One region of the Polaromonas aquatica genome, then DNA from elsewhere that is predicted to be linked to it. Evidence: predicted binding sites of a transcription regulator. Region 1 holds the regulator's gene; each other region holds the start of a gene.
What was found. The regulator sigma-54, encoded in region 1, starts transcription at its own class of promoters, with help from an activator protein. The targets are predictions, from matches to a motif close to TGGCANGNAANCTGCTTT.
Positions count from the first base shown of each region.

Region 2: the regulator sigma-54 is predicted to act here: its motif matches at 2,579-2,596, upstream of ACFQND_RS03560 (circularly permuted type 2 ATP-grasp protein).
Region 3: the regulator sigma-54 is predicted to act here: its motif matches at 2,289-2,306, upstream of glnA (type I glutamate--ammonia ligase).
Region 4: the regulator sigma-54 is predicted to act here: its motif matches at 1,596-1,613, upstream of ACFQND_RS21050 (urease subunit gamma).

Region 1 covers NZ_JBHSRS010000018.1:179,336-183,517, reverse strand. Annotated here, with positions in the region: gene ACFQND_RS09320 (thiol:disulfide interchange protein DsbA/DsbL) at 1-40, shown strand, start outside; gene lptA (lipopolysaccharide transport periplasmic protein LptA) at 202-843, shown strand; gene lptB (LPS export ABC transporter ATP-binding protein) at 851-1,666, shown strand; gene ACFQND_RS09305 (RNA polymerase factor sigma-54) at 1,824-3,371, shown strand; gene ACFQND_RS09300 (THUMP domain-containing class I SAM-dependent RNA methyltransferase) at 3,598-4,182, shown strand, end outside.
Region 2 covers NZ_JBHSRS010000005.1:266,713-270,894, reverse strand. Annotated here, with positions in the region: gene ACFQND_RS03565 (alpha-E domain-containing protein) at 78-1,040, opposite strand; gene ACFQND_RS03560 (circularly permuted type 2 ATP-grasp protein) at 1,043-2,533, opposite strand; gene ACFQND_RS03555 (DNA internalization-related competence protein ComEC/Rec2) at 2,656-4,182, opposite strand, start outside.
Region 3 covers NZ_JBHSRS010000005.1:81,684-85,865, forward strand. Annotated here, with positions in the region: gene ACFQND_RS02665 (sterol desaturase family protein) at 1-242, shown strand, start outside; gene ACFQND_RS02670 (EI24 domain-containing protein) at 370-1,284, shown strand; gene ACFQND_RS02675 (competence/damage-inducible protein A) at 1,301-2,125, shown strand; gene glnA (type I glutamate--ammonia ligase) at 2,358-3,773, shown strand; gene ACFQND_RS02685 (hypothetical protein) at 3,951-4,182, shown strand, end outside.
Region 4 covers NZ_JBHSRS010000083.1:406,558-410,739, forward strand. Annotated here, with positions in the region: gene ACFQND_RS21045 (hybrid sensor histidine kinase/response regulator) at 1-1,205, opposite strand, end outside; gene ACFQND_RS21050 (urease subunit gamma) at 1,680-1,982, shown strand; gene ACFQND_RS21055 (HupE/UreJ family protein) at 2,100-2,699, shown strand; gene ACFQND_RS21060 (urease subunit beta) at 2,709-3,014, shown strand; gene ureC (urease subunit alpha) at 3,015-4,182, shown strand, end outside.

The DNA.
Region 1 (4,182 bases):
GACGGATTACCTGATTGGCCTGGCACGCAAAGGCAAATAAAGCCGCCACGGCCAACTCTCCAGATGGCCTTGAGACAAACCCGCCCTGATCCGGCGGGTTTTTTATTTGCAAAGCCCGGCATCGGGTCCTGAATAAGCGGCTTTCGCCAGCTTGGGTGGCTACAATCAAGCCAACCTTCACGCAGCAAGATTCGTGCCTTTATGAAATACCCCACCTATTTAATGGCTGTCGCCGCGGCCGTCATTGCGCTGGCCGTGTTCCCGGCCGCCGCTGAGCAGGCCGACCGGGACATGCCGATGAACGCCGAGTCCGACGCCTTGCGGTACGACGACCTGAAACAAACCAGCGTGTTTACCGGCAACGTGGTCATTACCAAGGGTACAACCATCATTCGCGGCGAACGGGTTGACGTCACCCAGGACCCGGAGGGCTACCAGAAGGCCATCGTGATCGCCGCCCCGGGCAAGCTGGCTTTTTACCGCAAAAAGCGCGACGGGCTGGACGAGTTCATCGAAGGCGAGTCCGAACGCATCGAGTACGACAGCCGGCCCGATGTCGTCAAATTCATCCGCAACGCCGTGCTGCGCCGTTACAACGGCGCCGTGCTGGCGGATGAGTCCACCGGCTCCCAGATCAATTACGACAACGTCACGGATGTGTTCACGGTTGATGGCGGCCCGCAAAACCGCTCCGCCACCAACCCCAGCGGCCGTGTCCGCGCCCTGCTGTCGCCGCGCAGCAAGGCTTCTGCAGCCGGCGGCACCGCAACGCCTGCTCCTCCGGCCGCCGGGCCATCGCCCAGCCTGCGCCCCAGCCCGGCGCTGGGCTCCGAGAAGAATTAAGGCCGCCATGGAATTGCGTACTTCGAACGCTGAAACAGAACAGTTTGTGGTGGATGCGGCGGCGTCGGCGCCCGGCGAGCCGCCCAGCCGCCTGATCGCCACCGGCCTGCAAAAGTCATACGGCAGCCGCAAGGTGGTGAAGGATGTGTCGCTGGCCGTGCAAAGCGGTGAGGTCGTGGGCTTGCTGGGCCCCAATGGCGCGGGCAAGACCACTTCGTTTTACATGATCGTCGGCCTGGTTCGCGCCGATGCAGGCGAGATCACGATTGACGGCAACTCGGTGGAGCACATGCCGATTCACCGCCGCGCGCGCCTGGGCCTGAGTTATCTGCCGCAGGAAGCCTCGATTTTTCGCAAGCTCTCGGTGCAGGACAACGTGCGTGCCGTGCTGGAGCTGCAGCATGACAGTGCGGGCAAACCACTGGGCCAGGCCGACATCGAGCAGCGCCTTGACGCGCTGCTCAAGGACTTGCGGGTCGACCATTTGCGCGACTCGCCGGCGCTGGCCCTGTCCGGCGGTGAGCGCCGCCGGGTCGAGATCGCGCGGGCGCTGGCGACCCAGCCGCGCTTTATCCTGCTGGACGAGCCTTTTGCGGGCATCGACCCGATTGCGGTGATCGAGATCCAGCGCATCATCGGTTTCCTGAAGTCGCGCGGCATAGGCGTGCTCATCACCGACCACAACGTCCGCGAGACGCTGGGCATTTGCGACCACGCCTTCATCATCAGTGATGGGCATGTGCTGGCCAAAGGCACGCCTTCGGAGATCGTCAACAACGCCGATGTGCGCCGTGTCTATCTCGGTGAGCATTTCAGGATGTAATGACTCCCCCCCGTTGTCGCTCACTTCGTGTAGCTCCCTCCCCCCTCAGGGGGCTGCGCCTGCGGCCCGGCAAAGCCGGTTCCGCGGCCCATGCTTGTGAATTAGCTCCCTTCCGTGGCGCGCTCACTTCGTCCTACCGTGGGCGCCCGGAACTGTCGTGAAACAGGGTCTTTCGCTACGCGTCTCGCAGCATCTGGCGCTGACGCCGCAGTTGCAGCAGTCGATCCGCCTGCTGCAGCTCTCCACGCTTGAGCTGAGCCAGGAAGTCGAGCAGATGCTCGATGAAAACCCTTTCCTGGAAGTCACGGAGGAAGCCGCGCCGCGTGAAGAGTTTGGCCTGGACCACACCAACACGCCGGTCAGCCAGGACAACCAGGAGTTTGAGTCTGCTATGGAATCGATAGCTGGTGGTGCGCATGAAACGGCGGCCACAAGCCAGAACGACTCCGAAACCACGGCCGAGATCAGCTCCGAGGCCAAACTGGAGGAAAGCTGGGACGGTGACGGCAGCGTGGAGTCCGCGCCTGACGACAGCGAATGGGGCGGCGATGCATTGCCGCGCAAGAGCAATTCCGACGACAGCGATGCCGAGGCCTCGGACCTGGCGCACGGCCATGAGTCGCTGCAGGACCACCTGCACCGGCAGGCCCTTGGCCTGCGGCTGTCGGAAGACGATCGTGCGGCGCTGCATTTCCTGATCGAGTCGCTCAACGATGACGGCTATCTTGAAGACAGCCTGGCTTCGCTGGCCAGCGGTCTTGCGGGCGACGACCTCGAACAGGCCGAAGAGCTGGAGCAGCATTTCGCCATGGCGCTGAACCTCCTGCACCACATGGAGCCTGCCGGCGTAGGCGCGCGCAACCTGGCCGAGTGCCTGGGCCTGCAACTGCTTGACTGCAAGGATGGCGACGAAACCCGGGCCGCGATGGCCATGTGCCGGCAGCCGATGGAGCTGCTGGCCAAGCGCGACGTGAAGCGCCTGTCGCAGCTGTGCGGTTTTCCCGATACGGTCATCAAGGGCGCGATCGCCCTGATTGGCAGGCTGGATCCCAAGCCCGGGCGCCGTTTTGTGAATGTCGAGCGAAACCTTGTCGTGCCTGACGTCATCGTGGTCAAGTCCGGCCGGGGCTTCAAGGTCACGCTCAACGGCGACGTCATGCCGCGCCTGCGCGTGCACGACATTTACGCGAATGCGCTGAAGCAGCACAAGGGCCAGAACGGCCAGGCACTGCAGCAGCGCCTGCAGGAAGCACGCTGGTTCATCAAGAACATCCAGCAGCGTTTTGACACCATACTGCGCGTCAGCACTGCCATCGTCGAGCGGCAAAAGAACTTTTTCACGCACGGCGAGCTGGCCATGCGCCCGCTGGTGCTGCGCGAGATCGCCGACGAGCTGGGCCTGCACGAGTCCACCATCTCGCGCGTGACGACGGCCAAATACATGAGCACGCCCTTCGGCACCTTTGAGCTCAAGTATTTCTTTGGCTCAGCCCTGGGCACCGAGACCGGCGGCAATGCCTCCAGCACGGCGGTGCGTGCGCTGATCAAGCAGTTCGTCACATCCGAGAGCAGCAACAAACCGCTCAGCGACAACCAGATTTCCGAAATGCTCAAGGAGCAGGGCATCGAATGCGCCCGCCGCACCGTGGCCAAATACCGCGAAGCCCTGCGCATTGCACCTGCCAGCCTGCGCAAATCCCTGTGAATATGGCCCCCACGTTCGCGCACTGCGTGTCGCTCTCTGCACCTTGCAGGCCGCCGCTCGCCAGAGGCTTCGCTTCTGTCGCCTGTCCAAACCTGCTCAAGCAGGTTTGGAGCCGCAGGCTCCAGCCCCGAGGGGGCCGCTGCGCCTGCGGTCTGGCCAAGCCAGTCCCGCGGCCCCTGTTTGAAAAGAGTATGGTTTGATACGCCCCAAGGGCAACCCATAATTTATGAATCAACTTCAATTATTTTTGCCCTGCGCCGCCGGCGTCGAGGCCTTGCTGGCCAGCGAAGTCCAGCGTGTCACCGGCATCCAGGGCAAAGCCTGGCGCGCCGGCGTGCAACTGCAAGGCTCATGGCGCGACGCCTTGCAGCTCAACCTGCACAGCCGCCTGGCGCAGCGTGTGCTGATCGAGCTGCAGCACAACCAGTACCGCAGCGAGCAGGACCTGTACAACGCGGCAGCCAATGTTGCCTGGGAAATCTGGTTCACGCCGAAGCAGACCTTCAAGGTCGAGATCACCGCGCAGCACAGCCCGCTGACCAGCCTGAACTTTGCGGCGCTCAAGATCAAGGACGCGATTGCCGACCGCTTTCGCACCAAGTTCGATGTGCGTCCCGATGTGGACACGCGCTGGCCCGATGTTCGCGTTTATGTGCACCTGACCACCGACACCGTCACCATCTACATAGACACCTCGGGTGAGCCGCTGTTCAAGCGCGGCTGGCGCGAGGACAAGGGCGACGCCCCGCTGAAAGAAACCCTGGCCGCCGCCATGATCGCCGCCAGCGGCTGGGACCAGTTGTGCAAGGAC
Region 2 (4,182 bases), on a different contig from region 1:
TAACTCTCTGCCCCCCCGAGGGGGCTGGCCTTGCTTGGGGCGGCCCGGCGCTGCGGCCGCCCTGTCCTCATGTTGTGTCAATGGGTAGCAGGCACAAGAAACTCGCGGCTCAGGTGCGCGCCCAGCTCGTTCACACGGTCCAGGAACTGCGTGAGGAAGGCATGCAGGCCGTTGGCCAGGATTTCGTCTATGCGTGCGTACTGCAGGTCCGAGCGCAGCTTGCCGGCGCGGCGCAGTGTTTCGCTGGATGGGTCGCTGGTCACCATGGCTAGGTTGCTCATGACCTCGTTGAGGCAGCCCAGCAGCGAGCGCGGCATGTCGGGGCGCAGGATCAGCAGCTCGGCCACACGCTCGGGTTTGATGACATCGCGGTAGACCTTGCGATACACCTCAAAACCTGAAACGCTGCGCAGGATGGCGCTCCAGTGGTAGAAGTCAAACTCCTGGTCTTTCGCATGGGTCACGCCCAGGAAGTCGTTCTTGACGGCATGGAACTTCACGTCCACCAGCCGCGCCGTGTTGTCGGCCCGCTCCAGGAAAGTTCCCAGGCGCAAGAAGTGAAAGGCTTCGTCCTGCAGCATGGTGCCCGCAGTAACACCGCGGGACAGGTGCGAGCGAAACTTGACCCACTCAAAAAACTGCCCGGGATCGCGCTCGAAGTCGCCGCTGCGCAACATGCGCATGACCTCCAGATAAGTCTGGTTCTCGGTCTCCCAGACTTCGGTGGTCAGCGTGCCGCGAACGGCGCGGGCGTTTTCGCGCGCGTTTTTCAGGCATGAGACGATGCTTGAGGCGTTTTTCTCGTCGCGCACCATGAAGTCCATCACATTGCGCGGGGAAATGGCCTCGCCGTATTTGGCGGTGTAGGCGGGTTTGAGCTCGCTGATGCTGAGCAGGCCTTCCCAGCCAGCCAGCGCTTCGCTGGCCGACTGCGGCAGCAGGGATGTCTGGTAATTCACATCCAGCATACGGGCGGTGTTTTCGGCCCGCTCGGTATAGCGGGACATCCAGAATAAATGGTCAGCAGTACGTGACAGCATGATTAAACTCCTGCGCGTTGGGATTGCGACTGGGACTGCAGGGGCGCCGCAGCACCGGCTTCCAGAATCCATGTGTCCTTGGTACCGCCACCCTGTGAAGAATTGACGACCAGCGAGCCGTCCTTCAGCGCCACGCGCGTCAGGCCGCCGGGCACCATCTGCACCTCCTTGCCGCTGAGCACAAAAGGCCGCAAATCGATGTGGCGCGGAGCGATGCCACTGTCCACATAGGTCGGGCAGGTCGACAGGCTGAGCGTAGGCTGGGCGATATAACCCGAGGGATTGGCCAGCAGGGCCGCGCGGAATTCCTCGATCTCGGCCTTGGTCGATGCCGGGCCGACCAGCATGCCATAACCGCCGGCGCCATGCACTTCCTTGACGACCAGGTCTTTCAGGTTGGCCAGGGTGTACTTCAGGTCCTCTGGGTTTCGGCACATGTAGGTCGGCACATTTTTCAGGATCGGTTTTTCGCCCAGATAAAACTCGATCATCCTGGGCACATAGGGGTAGATGGACTTGTCGTCGGCCACGCCGGTGCCTATGGCATTGCAAAGGGCCACATTCCCGCTGCGATACACATTGAGCAGGCCGGCACAGCCCAAGGTCGAGCTTGGGCGGAAAGCCAGCGGGTCCAGGAAGTCATCGTCCACGCGGCGGTAAATCACGTCCACACGTTTGGGCCCGCGTGTGGTCCGCATGTAAACAAAGTTGTCCTTGACAAACAGGTCCTGGCCTTCGACCAGCTCAACCCCCATCTGCTGCGCCAGAAACGCATGCTCAAAATACGCCGAGTTGTACATGCCCGGTGTCAGCACCACCACGGTGGGATCGGCGGTGGCCGGCGGTGCCGAGGCGCGCAGGGTTTCAAGCAGCAGGTCGGGGTAATGGGCCACCGGGGCGACGCGGTTTTCACTGAACAGCTCGGGGAAAAGCCGCATCATCATCTTGCGGTCTTCCAGCATGTAACTCACGCCGCTGGGCACCCGCAAGTTGTCTTCCAGCACGTAGTACTCGCCGGCCCCGCTGGCATCGGGCGCACGAACGATATCGATGCCGCTGATGTGCGAGTAAATATTGCCGGGCACATCCACGCCCATCATCTCGGGGCGGAACTGCGCATTCTGGAAGATCTGCTCGGACGGAATCACGCCGGCCTTGAGGATATCCTGCCCGTGGTAGATGTCGTGGATAAAGCGGTTAAGCGCGGTAACGCGTTGCACCAGGCCTTTTTCCATGCTGGCCCATTCGTGCGCGGGGATGATGCGGGGAATCAGGTCAAACGGGATCAGGCGCTCCGTGCCCGAGCCGTCCTCGTCTTTCGCGCCATAGACGGCAAAGGTAATGCCGACTCGGCGAAATATCATCTCGGCTTCCGCCCGCCGTGCCTGCATGGTCTCAAGTGGCTGGCGCGACAGCCAGTTGCAGTAGCCCTGGTAATGCGCCCGTACGCTCTCGGCACTCACGTTCATTTCGTCAAACATCGGTCGGCTCATAAGCTTTATCTCCGGCTGCGTTCATGGCATTGTTGTGTCTCTAGCTTAGCAAGTTATGCGCCAAGGGTTTGTCCTTAAGGGATTTTTAACCCTTTGTGCCGCCCAGAAAGTTCTGATCCGGGTCAGGGAGGGCTATCAAGACGGTGATGCCAATAACGCAAACCCCGCTGGCGCTGGCAAAGCACCTGGCCGGGGTCGGCGCTGCGCCAGCTTGCAGCGCCGCAGGCAGGTGACTTGAGCACGCTGATGCCGCGTTCACGGTAACGCTCCAGCACGGATTCCACCGGGTGCCCGAAGCGGTTCCGGTACCCGGCCTGCGCCAGCGCGAATTGCGGTTTCACCTGATCCAGGAATACACCGCTTGATGAGGTTTTACTGCCGTGATGGGGTACCAGCAGAAAGTCGGCTTTCAGCTTTTCCCTTAACGCAGGATCACTCACCAGCCTTGACTCCTGTGGGGCTTCAAGGTCACCGACCAGCAGTGCGGTCTGCGCGCCGTTGGAAATGCGCAGCACACAACTCAAGGTGTTGGGCTTGCCAGTGCCCTCGTAGTCGGCTGCCACCGGATGCAGTACCTCAAAATCCACCGCATCCCAACGCCAGCGCTGGCCCGCCGCACAGCGGGTGGATTGGCGTATCGCCTGCAGTTCATGGTCGTCTTCAATCGAGCTGAGCAGCCGGGCCTGCGGCTGCATGGCCAGGACCGCAGGCGCGCCGCCTATATGGTCGCTGTCCCGGTGGCTGAGCATCAGCAGGTCTATACGTTCGCCCAGGGCCCGCAACAAGGGCACGAGTACCCTGTGACCGGCATCGCTTTCACGCGAGAACCGCGGGCCGGTGTCGTAGACCAGGCTGTGGCCGGCGGTGCGCACAATCACCGCGTTCCCCTGGCCAATGTCAGCGCCCAGCACGTCAAAATGCCCGATGGCCGGACGCACGGGCGACCACAGCAGCACGGGCAGCAAAAGCGGCACACCCAGCGCCCGCCAGTGCCATGGCAAACGCATGGCCAGCAGCGCGCCCCCAGCCACGCCGGCAAGCGCGCACCACAGTGGCGCGGCGGCCACACTGATGGAGGCCAAAGGCCAGCTCGCCAGCCATTGCAGGAAAAGCGTCAACAGGCTCACGGCCCACGCCGCAGCGTCCCAGACCGGCGACAAAAACACCCCTAACATCGCCAGCGGCGTAACCAGCAAGGTCACCCACGGAATCGCCACCGCATTCGCCAGCAGGCCGACCAGCGAGACCTGGTTAAACAGCAGCAGGGACAAGGGCGTGAGCGCAAGCGTGACCACCCATTGCTCACGCGCGGCGCCAAGCAGCCCGGCAACGGGTTTTGACAGCCAGGACCGCGATTTTTCTGCTTTTTTTGAATCAATAGTGCCCTCAGCCCCCGTACTACCTGAGCGACCAGCTCCTGAATCTGTAGCAAGATAGCCCCCACGTTCGTTCGCTTCGCGTAACGCCCTGCCCCCCGAGGGGGCTTTTTTGCCTTGGGGCGGCCCGGCGGCAAAAAGCACACCTACGGCAACAAACGACAGCCAGAAGCCAGCCTGCATCAGTGCCCACGGGTCCAGCGCCACCACGACCGCCATGGCCAGCAACCACACGACGGGCCAGGGCCACTGCTTGCCGCTTTGCCTGAGCAG
Region 3 (4,182 bases), on a different contig from region 1:
ACCGGGTGCACCACAGCATAGGCATAGGACATGAGAGCCTGAAGAACGAGCAGACTGTCCTGGGCGGCCACAATTTTGGCGTGCTGCTGCCCTGGTGGGACATGCTATTCGGCACGGCCAACTTCCAGGAGCGCTACGACCCGACTGGCATCCGTGACCAGGTCGAGCAAAACCGCGATTACGGCCGCGGGTTCTGGTCGCAGCAGTGGACAGGCCTGAAGCGCTTGTTTGGTAAAGCCTGAGAATGGCCCCCACGCTCCCCACTGCGTGTGGTTCGCTGCCCCCCGAGGGGGCTAATTTTCCTTGGGGCGGCCCGGCGGAAAATTGTTTCGCTCGAAACGGATTTTTAATGGAGTTATCCTTCGGATCATGAGCAAACTCCTAGACTCCTTCTGGCGCGCAGCCATGTACTGCCTGCACCCCCGGGTGATTGCCCTGTCCGTCCTGCCGCTGGTCATCATGGCCGTGCTTTCGCTGGGGCTGGGCTACTTCTTCTGGGAAAGCGCAATCGCGGTGGTACGTGGCAACCTCGACAGCTACGAACTGGTGAACACCATGGTGCGCTGGCTGGAAGGCCTGGGCCTTTCCAATCTGAGGGTGGTGCTGGCGCCGGTGTTGCTGCTGTTCATGGCGATTCCCGTGATCGTGATCGCTTCGCTGCTGTTTGTGGCGATTTTCATGACGCCGGCCATGGTCGCCCTTGTGGCCGAGCGACGGTTTCCGCAACTGGAGCGTAAAAAGGGCGGCTCCATGCTGGCCAGCCTGTTCTGGTCCCTGGGCTCCACCTTGCTGGCCGTGATTGCGCTGTTGCTGTCGATTCCGCTGTGGCTGATTCCGCCGCTGATACTGATACTGCCGCCGCTGATCTGGGGCTGGCTGACCTATCGCGTGATGTCTTATGACGCGCTGGTGGACCACGCCAGCAGCGAAGAGCGCCAGCAGATTTTCAGGGAGCACCGCATCCAGCTGTTGAGCATAGGCGTGATTAGCGGCTACCTTGGCGCCGCACCCAGCCTGATCTGGGCCTCGGGCGCCATGTTTGTGGCGATGGCGCCTATCCTGGTGCCGGTTGCGATCTGGATCTACACGCTTGTGTTTGCCTTTTCATCGCTCTGGTTTGCCCATTACACCTTGTCGGCGCTGGAGCAGCTTCGCAAGAGAAATAGTGCCAAGGCCGACGACAGGACTGCGCCACCAGCTATTAAATCAATAGCGGATGAAACGCCTGCCATACCCGCGGTACCTGCTGCATCGGCAGAAACGCCACCCGGCCTGCAATCCTGAACCGGATATTTCCATCATGACCACCACTTTCGGCATCGTCATCATTGGTGATGAAATCCTTTCAGGCAAACGCGCAGACAAGCACCTGCCCAAGATCATTGAACTGCTGGGTGCGCGCGGCCTGCAACTGGCCTTTGCCGACTATGTGGGGGACGACCCGGACCGCATCACTGCCACGCTGGCCCGCGCTTTTGCCGGTGCGCGGGAGTGGGGTGATGTGGTGTTTTCCTGCGGAGGCATTGGTGCCACGCCGGACGATCACACCCGCCAGTGCGCGGCCAAGGCACTGGGGGTGGAACTGGCGCTGCACCCCGAGGCAAAAGCCCTGATTACCGAACGCATGAAAGACACGGCCAAAGAGCAGGGTGTGCCTTTTGATGCTGACCGGCATGACAACATCCACCGCCTCAACATGGGCGTGTTCCCGGTGGGCGCGCAGATCATTCCCAATCCCTACAACAAGATTCCAGGTTTTAGCTGCAAGGCGGGTGAGGGCGCGGTTCACTTTATGCCCGGGTTCCCCGTGATGGCCTGGCCGATGATGGAGTGGGTTCTGGACCACCAGTACGCCCATCTGCACCAAAAATCAGCCTACATCGAAAAATCCATCATCATTTTTGGGTCCATGGAAGCAACCCTGACGCCACTGATGCTGGACATCGAAGCGAGCTATCCGGGTGTCAAGGTGTTCAGCCTGCCCAGCGTGGATCACCCTGTTTACGGGCGCCATATCGAGCTGGGCGTCAAAGGCGTGCCCGATGCCGTCGCTGTCGCCTACCCGGCACTGCTGGCTGGCATCAAGCAGTTTGACTTCAAACTTGGCCCTGAATTGGTGCGTTAATAAATTGCACCAATAAGGTGCAATCAAAAATGCACCAAAACAAGGCTTATACGAGGCCGAGTTTTGGGCCAGGCCCATGGCACATGGGCTGTTGTCATCAAGCAGTGCTTCAATTTGACGGCACAATCAGGGGCGCGCCGGAAAGCTGAAAGAGTATTTTCTTTGGCACAAAAAGTGCATTCCCCATTTCCGAAGAGATTTTTTAACCACCATCCAGCAACAGGAGATTCTGATGGCAAAGACCGTCGCAGACGTCATGAAAATGGTCAAGGAAGACGAAGTCAAGTTTGTTGACTTCCGTTTTACCGACACCCGGGGCAAAGAGCAGCACGTGACCGTGCCGGTTTCCCATTTTGACGAAGACAAGTTCAATTCGGGCCACGCTTTTGACGGCTCATCGATTGCTGGCTGGAAGGGCATTGAAGCCTCGGACATGCAATTGATGCCTGACCCCAATACCGCCAACATCGATCCGTTCTTTGAAGAAACGACGATGATCCTGACGTGCGACGTGATCGACCCGGCCGACGGCAAAGCCTATGAGCGCGATCCGCGTTCGCTGGCCAAGCGCGCTGAATCCTACATGAAAGCCTCAGGCTTTGGCGATACGGCTTACTTCGGTCCAGAGCCGGAGTTCTTCGTGTTCGACAACGTTCGCTGGCAAAACGACATGTCGGGCTGCTTCGTCAAGATCGGCTCCGAAGAAGCCGCCTGGAACACCGGCAAGGAATACGAGCACGGCAACAGCGGCCACCGTCCTGCTGTCAAGGGCGGTTATTTCCCGGTTCCGCCAGTGGACAGTTTCCAGGACATGCGCTCCGAGATGTGCCTGGTGCTTGAAGCCCTGGGCATTCCTGTCGAAGTGCATCACCACGAAGTCGCCAACGCCGGCCAGATGGAGCTCGGCACCCGTTTCAGCACGCTGATCCAGCGCGCTGACTGGGTACAGCTGCAAAAATACGTGATCCACAACGTGGCCCACGCTTACGGCAAAACGGCAACCTTCATGCCCAAGCCCATTGTTGGCGACAACGGTTCCGGCATGCACGTTCACCAGTCGGTCTGGAAAGACGGCAAAAACCTGTTCGCCGGCGACGGTTATGCAGGCCTGTCTGATTTCGCTCTGTATTACATAGGCGGCATCATCAAGCACGCCCGTGCACTGAATGCCATCACCAACCCCGGCACCAACAGCTACAAGCGCCTGGTTCCTGGTTTTGAGGCACCGGTCAAACTGGCTTATTCAGCCAAAAACCGCTCGGCTTCCATCCGTATTCCTTACGTGGCAAATCCCAAGGGCCGCCGCGTCGAGGCACGCTTCCCGGATCCACTGATGAATCCGTACCTCGGCTTCTCGGCTCTGCTGATGGCTGGCCTGGACGGCGTTGAAAACAAGATCCATCCGGGCGAAGCCGCCAGCAAGGACTTGTACCATCTGCCACCGGAAGAGGACGCAAAAATCCCGACCGTCTGCCACAGCCTGGACCAGGCGCTGGACTGCCTCGACGCCGACCGTGCCTTCCTGACCAAGGGTGGCGTCTTTACCGATTCGTACATCGACGCTTACATCGAGCTCAAGATGCAGGAAGTCACGCGCATGCGCATGGCGACCCATCCGGCCGAATTCGACATGTACTACTCGCTGTAAAAAGCACAGGGGCGTTCCACCGATGTAGGCTTTGCTTACATGGTGTGGCCAAAAAAGGACGGCATTTGCCGTCCTTTTTTCATGGTGGACCTGCCTTGAATACCCTTATTTTGAATTTGGTGGTCTTTGCAGCATACTGTCAGGCCCTTCCAGCCTCGACCGGCGCAGGGTCAATGTATGAATCAAGTTTTATTGTTTTCCAGATGTTCCTTGTTGCTGGCTTTGCTGGCGTTGGCCGGCTTGCCTGCCATGGCCCAGGTTTACCGCTGCGGCGGGGCTGGCGGCGCAGCGCCTGAATACATCAACAACGCCAAGGAAGCACAGACCCGCGGCTGCAAGGCCATGCAGGGCGGCAATGTCACCGTGGTGCAGGGCACACCTGCGCAGAAGTCCGCCGTGCGCGTTGCCG
Region 4 (4,182 bases), on a different contig from region 1:
ACGTCCCCCAGCGCCTGGAAGACATTCATCTCCATCAGCATGAAGGCAATCAGCGTGTTGAACACCACCCACACCACGCGGCCGGGGTGGCTATGTGTCAGGCGCGAGAAAAAATTGGACCAGGCCAGCGAACCGGCGTAGGCGTTGGTCACATTGATCTTGAGCTGCGACACGACCACAAAAATCGCCGTGGCCGCCACCGCCATCCCGTAATTGGGAAAGACATATTCATAAGCGGCCAGGTACATCTGGTTCGGGTCCACCGCCCGCTCTACCGGCACCATGTTTGAAATCGCCAGGTAAGCCAGCAGCGCCCCGCCCAGCATCTTGACCACGCCAAGCAAAACCCAGCCCGGCCCGCCCGCCAGCACACTGCCCCACCAGCGCCAGCGATTGCTTGTGGTTTGCACCGGCATGAAGCGCAGGTAATCAGCCTGCTCTCCCATCTGGGTAATCAGGGCAATGCCCACCGTCAAGGCAGCACCAAACAAGTGCAAATCAAAGCCAGTTGCGCCACCTTTTTCACCTGCATAGTGCAGAACGCCGGAAAAAGCACCAGGATCGCGCACAAGCACATAGGCAAAGGGCACGACCAGCATCACCAGCCACAGGGGCTGTGTCCAGACCTGCAGGCGGCTGATGGCGGACACGCCGTGTGTGACCAACGGGATCACCACCAGCGCACAGATCAGGTAGCCCCAACTGGGCGGGATGTTCAGCGCCAGCTCCAGTGCATACGCCATGACGGCAGCTTCAAGCGCAAAAAAGATGAAGGTGAAGGAGGCGTAGATCAGCGAGGTCAGCGTGGAGCCTATGTAGCCAAAACCCGCGCCGCGCGTCAGCAAATCCATGTCCACGCCGTAACGCGCGGCGTAAACGCTGATGGGCAGGCCGGCCAGGAAAATGATCAGCCCGGTCGCCACAATCGCCCAGAAGGCATTGGTAAAACCGTACTTCACCAGCAGGGTAGCGCCCACGGCTTCCAGGATCAGGAAGGAGGCCGCGCCAAAGGCCGTGTTGGCGACACGCCATTCGGACCATTTGCGAAAACGCTGCGGCGTAAAACGCAGCGCGTAGTCCTCCATGGTCTCGCTGGCCACCCAGCTGTTGTAGTCGCGCCTGACCTTGATGATGCGCTGCACCGCCACATCGGGAGCGTCCGGGCCGACACTCTCCCTGCCTGCCGGGGCCGCACTGGCGGGCAGGTTGCCGGATGGCGCTGTTGTGTCGGTCAAGGCGTGCAATGAAGTGAATGAGAGCTTCACTGCAGTTTCTGTGCCACGGCCAGAGCGGCCAAACCCGTCATCCCCAGAGATATCCTGCGATCCGGTTTGCTATAAAAACAATAGCTGGTTGCGCTTGTATTCAGGCGGCCACGGCCTGTTTTTCTTTAAAAAATGCCGTTTTCTGGCGTTATGGCGGCGCTGTGCAGGCTCCGAGAGGCCTTTTTGGGCTTAAAAACCGCCTGAAAAGCCCAAATACATGCATCAAAAAGGCCTGTAGCCCAATGGGTATGCGCGCAGCAAGCTATGTTTTATATAGCATCCAAAATGCCAAAGCATGCCCCCACCGGACCGGGATAAGATGGAATTGAATGGCACCGTTCTTGCTGCCGGACAGTAGCAAAACCGGTTGCCGGCCTCCCGGCATTCCAGAGAAGACATCCCAAAGAAGCGCCCATGGAACTGACCCCCAGAGAAAAAGACAAGCTGCTGATTTTTACGGCGGCACTGCTGGCCGAACGCCGCCAGGCGCGTGGCCTCAAGCTCAACTACCCGGAGGCCGTTGCGCTGATCAGCGCCGCCGTGATGGAGGGCGCACGCGACGGCAAAACCGTGGCCCAGCTGATGAGCGAAGGCCGGACCATCCTGACCCGCGCCGACGTCATGGACGGCATTGCAGAAATGATCCCGGACATCCAGGTCGAAGCCACCTTTCCCGATGGCACCAAGCTGGTCACCGTGCACCAGCCGATCATATGAATCCCCCCGAAGCGCCTTCGGCGCCTCCCCCCAGGGGGCGCCACCTGCGGCCCGGCGAAGCCGGTTCCGCGATGGCCCTGGAATGAATCCGCTCGTACAACCACGGAGATCTACAAAATGACTTCTCGCAACCTTCGAATTCTTGCTGCTATCGCTGGCCTTGTGCCTGTATTGGCGTTAGCCCACACCGGCGCGGACGGCCATGCCCACCCGGGTTTTATGAGTGGTTTGGTGCATCCTTTTACCGGCTTCGACCATTTGGCCGTCATGTTGTCCGTAGGTTTGTGGAGCGCACTGGCCGCGCGCCGCGCCGGTCCCGGCATGCTCTGGGGGCCGCTTGGCTTTGCGGCCATGTTGCTGGTTGGCGCCATGCTGGGCCTGCAAGGCGTGCAGCTTCCTGCGGTTGAACCCATGATTGCAGCATCGCTGCTGGTTACCGGCCTGCTGGTCATCACGCGCTGGCGCATGCCGGGTGTTGCAGCCGCGCTGCTGGTCGGCGTATTTGCGATCTTTCATGGCCTGGCGCATGGCTACGAACTGGCAGGCAGCACCGATGCAGCCGCCACGCTGGCAGGCATGCTGGCAGCCACCGTCCTGCTGCACGCCACCGGCCTGGCCTTGGGCTGGGCATTACGCCACGCCAACGTCTGGGTGCCGCGTCTTGCCGGTGCGGGCGTTGCCGCGTTTGGCGTCACGCTGCTCACCCAACTGGCTTGAGGCAAGGCCATGATCCCTGGCGAATTGCTGACCGACGGCCCCGAGCACATCCTCAACGCAGGCCGGCGCACCCTGACGCTGGTGGTGCAGAACACCTCCGACCGGCCCATACAGGTGGGCTCGCATTACCACTTTGCGGAAACCAATGCGGCGCTGGGTTTTGAACGCGATGCCGCACGTGGCATGCGGCTCAATATCGCGTCGGGCACGGCGGTCCGCTTCGAGCCCGGCCAGCAGCGCACGGTTGAGCTGGTGGACTTTGCCGGCGAGCGAATAATTTATGGCTTTCGCGGCCTTGTTCAAGGAAAGTTATAAATGGCAACGATTGGCAGACGCGCCTACGCCGAAATGTTCGGCCCCACCGTCGGCGACCGCCTGCGGCTGGCCGACACCGACCTGATGATTGAGGTCGAGGCCGACTACACCCTGCGCGCCGGCAGTTACGGCGAAGAGGTGAAGTTCGGCGGCGGCAAAACCATACGCGACGGCATGGCGCAGTCGCAGCAAACCCGGGCGCAAGGCGCCATGGACTGCGTGATGACCAATGCGCTCATCATCGACCATTGGGGCATCGTGAAAGCCGATATAGGCCTCAAGGACGGCCGCATCGCCGCCATAGGCAAGGCCGGCAACCCGGATGTGCAGGCCGGCGTGGACATCGTCATCGGCCCCGGCACCGAGATCATCAGTTGCGAGGGCATGATAGTCACCGCGGGCGGCATAGACTCGCACATCCACTTCATCTGCCCGCAGCAGATTGAAGAAGCACTGGCGGCCGGCATCACCACCATGCTGGGCGGCGGCACCGGCCCGGCTACAGGTACCTTTGCGACTACCTGCACACCCGGCCCGTGGAACATAGAACGCATGCTGCAGGCCGCAGACGCCTTCCCGATGAACCTTGGTTTTCTGGGCAAGGGCAACGCCAGCCTGCCCGCCGCCTTGCATGAGCAGATCAATGCCGGCGTCATAGGCCTGAAGCTGCACGAAGACTGGGGCACGACCCCGGCCGCCATCAGCAACTGCCTGGATGTGGCCGAGGAAACCGATACCCAGGTGGCGATCCACAGCGACACCCTCAATGAATCGGGTTTTGTCGAGAACACGATTGCTGCAACCAAGGGCCGGGCGCTCTGCGCCTTTCATACCGAAGGCGCGGGCGGCGGCCATGCACCGGATATTTTGCGGGTTGTAGGTGAGGCCAACTTCCTGCCCTCGTCCACCAACCCGACCATGCCCTACACCGTCAACACGCTGGACGAACACGTGGACATGCTGATGGTGTGCCACCACCTGCACGCATCCATCCCCGAAGACCTGGCCTTTGCCGAAAGCCGCATCCGCAAGGAAACGATAGCCGCCGAAGACATACTGCACGACCTGGGCGCCATCAGCATGATGAGCTCCGACAGCCAGGCCATGGGCCGCGTCGGCGAGGTCATCATCCGCACCTGGCAGACCGCGCACAAGATGAAACAGCAGC